DNA from 2 places in the Neorhizobium sp. T25_27 genome. Region 2 is predicted to be linked to the other one. Evidence: riboswitches for the same ligand, from Rfam matches in the RefSeq annotation. Region 2 holds a riboswitch; the other holds the start of a gene.
What was found. Region 2 has a riboswitch for cobalamin ahead of bluB (5,6-dimethylbenzimidazole synthase). Riboswitches for the same ligand answer to the same signal wherever they lie in the genome.
Positions count from the first base shown of each region.

Region 1: linked by a shared signal. The riboswitch ahead of C5J24_RS24145 ((2Fe-2S) ferredoxin domain-containing protein) and the one ahead of bluB (5,6-dimethylbenzimidazole synthase) in region 2 are both predicted to bind cobalamin.

Region 1 covers NZ_PVBJ01000010.1:108,494-110,879, reverse strand. The annotation lists gene aztD (zinc metallochaperone AztD) at 1-826, shown strand, start outside; cobalamin riboswitch at 920-1,114, shown strand; gene C5J24_RS24145 ((2Fe-2S) ferredoxin domain-containing protein) at 1,211-2,020, shown strand; gene C5J24_RS24140 (ABC transporter substrate-binding protein) at 2,017-2,386, shown strand, end outside.
Region 2 covers NZ_PVBJ01000001.1:1,134,284-1,136,669, reverse strand. The annotation lists gene C5J24_RS05655 (NAD+ synthase) at 1-305, shown strand, start outside; gene C5J24_RS05650 (TolB family protein) at 321-1,151, shown strand; cobalamin riboswitch at 1,179-1,370, shown strand; gene bluB (5,6-dimethylbenzimidazole synthase) at 1,450-2,136, shown strand; gene C5J24_RS05640 (hypothetical protein) at 2,137-2,386, opposite strand, start outside.

The DNA.
Region 1 (2,386 bases), on a different contig from region 2:
TTACGATCGAGGCGGCAAGGCGGATATCATCGACGAAACCGCTCTTCTCGAAGGCAGGGCTCACGTGAAGACAGTCGACACGACGAAGCCGCATCACGGCGTAGCGGTGACGATGGGTCGTTTCGTGCTCGTGTCGGTCCCAAACACTGAAATCGAAACCAAGCCCGACGAACTGCCGCCGAGGGTCGGCCTTCGGGTCGTCGATCAGGCGGGCAAGCAGTTCGGCGACGTCGCGAAATGCACCGATCTTCACGGCGAGGCCACCTCGGCCCGGCTGGTTGCCTTCGGTTGCAAGGAAGGAGTTCTCGTTGCCCGGCCCGGTGGCATTGATGGCCCGAAGCTGGACATGCTCGCTTACCCGGCGGATCTGCCAAAGGGCAGCACCGGGACCTTGCTTGGTGGCAAGGCGATGCAGTTTTTCCTCGGCAACTACGGCGAGGACAAAATCGTCCTGATCGATCCGGACGCCGAGAAGCACTTCCGACTGATCGCCCTGCCCACCCGCCGCGTCGACTTCCTGCTGGACCCAGCAACGCCGCGCAGTGCCTACATCCTGACGGAGGACGGTGATCTTCATGTGCTGGACGTGATCAAGGGCGAGATCGTTCGCAAAGCCAAGGTCACCGAGCCCTACAGCAAGGACGGCCATTGGCGTGATCCGCGGCCGCGTCTTGCCGTTGCGGACGGCCATATCGTCATTACCGATCCGCGGCACTCGCTGGTTCGCGTTGTCGATGCGGAAAGCCTGAAGGAGGTCCGGACGATTCCCGTCGAAGGAAAACCCTTTACGATCGTTGCCGTCGGCGGCTCCGGCGCATCGCATTGATGCAATAACCTTGGTCCGGAATTGTTACGGCAGTTCCGGACCAGCCGCGTGATGCTGCATGAAGCGGCGCCGTTGACAGTCGGCAGCGGGAGTGTAGGTTGGCGGCGTCAAGGTTCTTCCATCCCGCGATGGAAGCTAAGAGGGAATCCGGTAAAAACCGGAGCTGTCCCGCAACTGTGAGCGGTGAGCCGTTCGTCCAACATGTCACTGGCAGTCAATGCCGGGAAGACGGACGATGAAGGCTTTGACCCGCGAGCCAGGAGACCTGCCTGACGATAGAAGTTCCGTGGTCGGGGTGTGCCACAGGAATGACGGTTCCGTCGGGCCATCGTGCCTGCCGCAACCTTCATTTTTGCTGCCGCCTCCTTGAGTGAGACGAAGGCAGTGAAAACACAGGGATTATCTTCCCAGAACGTATCCGGGCGCGCCGTCCTCCTGATCGCCAAATCCGCCTTTGCGGCATCGCCGCATCTGGAAATGCAGCGGCTCGCGAAACTTGCGGCCGGCATGACCGGGGCCGGAACGGTGCGGTTCGCCTTTACCGAACAGGGAACCCCCTCGCTGCGCGAAGCGCTGTCCAATCTGCTCGACGAGGATGTCGAAACCGTCGTCATCGTGCCGCTCGTCCTGCCCATGGAGCCGAGCTTCCATATCTGGCTAACGAAATCGCTGACGCGCTGGAAGGCCGCCGACAGCCGCCCCTGGCCGGCCTTGTCCGTCGCCAAGGATATCGCCTCCAGCACGCTGATGGCGCAGCTTCTCGGCGAACTGCTGGAGACGGCCGAGGAGCTGGATGTCCCGAAAACCGAAAACCCACCCGTCATCGAAGGTTCACTCGTGCCAGCCCAGAAACGCCGCGCACTCGTCTGCCAGGGCGGCCCCTGCAACGCGGCCGGAGCCGATTTGATCTGGGGACATCTGCGCAACCAACAGGAGCGGCAGAAATTGCGCGCTGCCGGCGACGGCACGATGACCGCAAAATCCACCTGTCTCGGTCCCTGCAGTCTGGCGCCCGTGCTGCAGGTGTTTCCGGAAGGCACCTATTACGGCGGCGTCACCGAAGATGCGATCGACCGGATCGTCGGCGAGCACCTGCTTGGCGGCCGGATCGTCGAGAACTTCGCCTATCACCCAACGGGCCGCAAGCAGCGGCTTCGTATCCCATCCGAACAGAACAAGAGGAGAGAGAATTGACGTCGCAGACGCTATCGCGCCTAGCCGCCGCCTGGTTCACCGCCACCACCTTGGCCGCCGCAGGCACTGTCTTCGCAGGCGAGCCGCTTCGCGTCGGTGCCACCTACATCACCAGCGGCACGGACCCCGCCAAGGGCTCGAACGGCTGGGCGCTGGTCAGCCATGGCGTCGGCGAGAACCTCTTCACCGTCGATCGGGACGGCAAGCTCGTGCCGGAGCTGGCCGAGAAGGCGGAGCGCATCGGGGACCTGATCTGGACCGTGACCCTGAAACCCGGCCGCCTGTTCTCCGATGGCACGCCCGTCACCGCCAAGGCACTGGCAGCCGGTTTCGATGCCACGCTCGCCAACAACAAGGCGGCGCTCG
Region 2 (2,386 bases):
TGATCCCGAAGAACATCATCTCCAAGGCCCCGTCCGCGGAACTCAGACCCAACCAGACCGACCAGGATTCGCTGCCGCCCTATCCGGTGCTCGACGATATCCTCGAATGCCTGGTCGAGCTGGAAATGGGGACCGAGGAGATCGTTGCCCGCGGCCACGACATCGCAACTGTTCACCGGATCGAGCACCTGCTCTATCTCGCCGAATACAAGCGGCGCCAATCGGCGCCGGGCGTCAAGATCACCAAGAAGAACTTCGGCCGCGATCGGCGTTATCCGATCACCAACCGGTTCCGCGATCGGTAGGAGAGGATCATGGCCCTGCGCAGCTCGGTCGAGATCTTCAATATCCGGACGAGGACGATGCGGGTGGTCTGGCAGACGGAAGCCCTGTTCGAGGCGCCCAACTGGTCGCCCGACGGGTGTTATCTGATGCTGAACAGCGAGGGCCTGATCTATCGGCTGTCACCGGAGGGTGACGACGGGCCAGGACTGGTCGATACCGGCTTTGCCCGCCAATGCAACAACGACCACGGCATTTCGCCGGGCGGTTCGCTGATCGCCATTTCCGACAAGGTAGAGTTCGGCAAGTCGGCGATCTATGTGCTCCCCGCCGGTGGCGGCGTGCCACGGCTGGTGACCCGGAACCTGCCGTCCTACTGGCATGGCTGGTCACCGGACGGAAAAAGTTTCGCCTATTGCGGCATCCGCGGCGACGAGTTCGACATCTATACGATCGGCATCGAAGGTGGCGCAGAGACGCGGCTGACCTTCGGCGAGGGCCGCAACGACGGGCCGGATTTTTCGCCGGATGGAAAATGGATCTATTTCAATTCCAGCCGCACCGGATTGACGCAGATCTGGCGGGTTCCGGCCGCCGGCGGCGTGGCCGAGCGGATCACCGATGGCGGTTACGGCGACTGGTTCCCGCATCCGTCACCGAAGGGTGACAAGATCGTCTTTGTCTCCTACGACGCCGATGTCTTCGACCACCCGCGCGATCTCGACGTCCGCGTCAGGCTGATGGACATGGACGGCGGCAATGTCGAAACGCTGTTCGAGCTCTTTGGCGGGCAGGGCACGATGAATTCACCGAACTGGTCGCCGGATGGCGATGAGTTTGCCTACGTGCGCTATTTCCTAGTCGCATGAGCGCCTTGCGCGGAGGATAGCGTAAGGGCATAACCGATCCTGTCAGGTGCCGGCGACAAGCCGGAGAATCGGGAATCCGGGGTGGAACCGGAACGTGCCCAACGCTGTGAGGTGGACGCTCGGCCGCAGGATTGAAAGCCACTGGGATTTTCCCGGGAAGGCGGCGGCGGAAGCGGACGAAGCCAAGTCAGAAGACCGGCCTGACAAGATAGACCAGCCCGCGCGGACAGCGGAAAGGTTTCGGACCTCTCTTTGCTTCTGAAGGGCAAGGGAGCGACGGCATTGTTGGGGACAAACGATGCAGCCTGATCCTTTCGCGCATGCCTTGCTGCCTGCCGGTGAATTTTCGAAGGCCGAGCGCGCGGCCGTCTACAGGGCGATCGAGACGCGCCGCGACGTGCGCGACCAGTTCCTGCCCGATCCACTGCCGGACGACCTGGTAAGGCGGCTGCTTGGCGCAGCGCATTCGGCACCCTCGGTCGGCTTCATGCAGCCCTGGAATTTCATCCTCATCCGCGATCCTGCAGTGCGAGAGGCGGCTCGTGCCGCCTTCTCGCGCGCCAATGACGAAGCCGTCGAGATGTTTGCCGAGGAAAGCCGTGACCTCTATCGCAGCCTCAAGCTCGAAGGCATCGTCAAGGCGCCGCTGTCGATCTGCGTCACCTGCGATCCGGATCGTGCCGGCCCGGTCGTGCTCGGCCGCACCCACAACCCGCGCATGGACGTCTATTCGACCGTCTGCGCCGTGCAGAACCTGTGGCTTGCGGCAAGGGCCGAGGGCGTCGGTGTCGGCTGGGTCAGCATCTTTCACGAGGAGGACGTGCGTGCGCTGCTGGGCATTCCCGATCGCGTCGAGATCGTCGCGTGGCTGTGCCTCGGTTATACCGACCGCCTCTACGCCGAGCCGGAATTGGCGCTCAAGGGCTGGCGCCAGCGGTTGGCCCTGGAGGAGCTGATCTTTCAGGATCGCTGGGATAACCGTTGATCACTGCTGCGGCTGCGGTCCTGCCGATTTCGGATTGCTGAGGTCGATATCCGCTTCAGGCAGGAAAGCCGGCCCGACGGTGCGCACCTTCTTGTTTGGATCGTATGGCCGCTCCGGCGGCGGCGTGAGCACCGGCGGCTGGACCGCGGCCTGCGGCTTTTGCGGGCGGGTCTGCAGTTTGGTGATCCCGGAATAGGGCTGCTCTTCCCTCGGAAGTTCGATGCCCGGCACCTTTCGGCGATCGTCGACA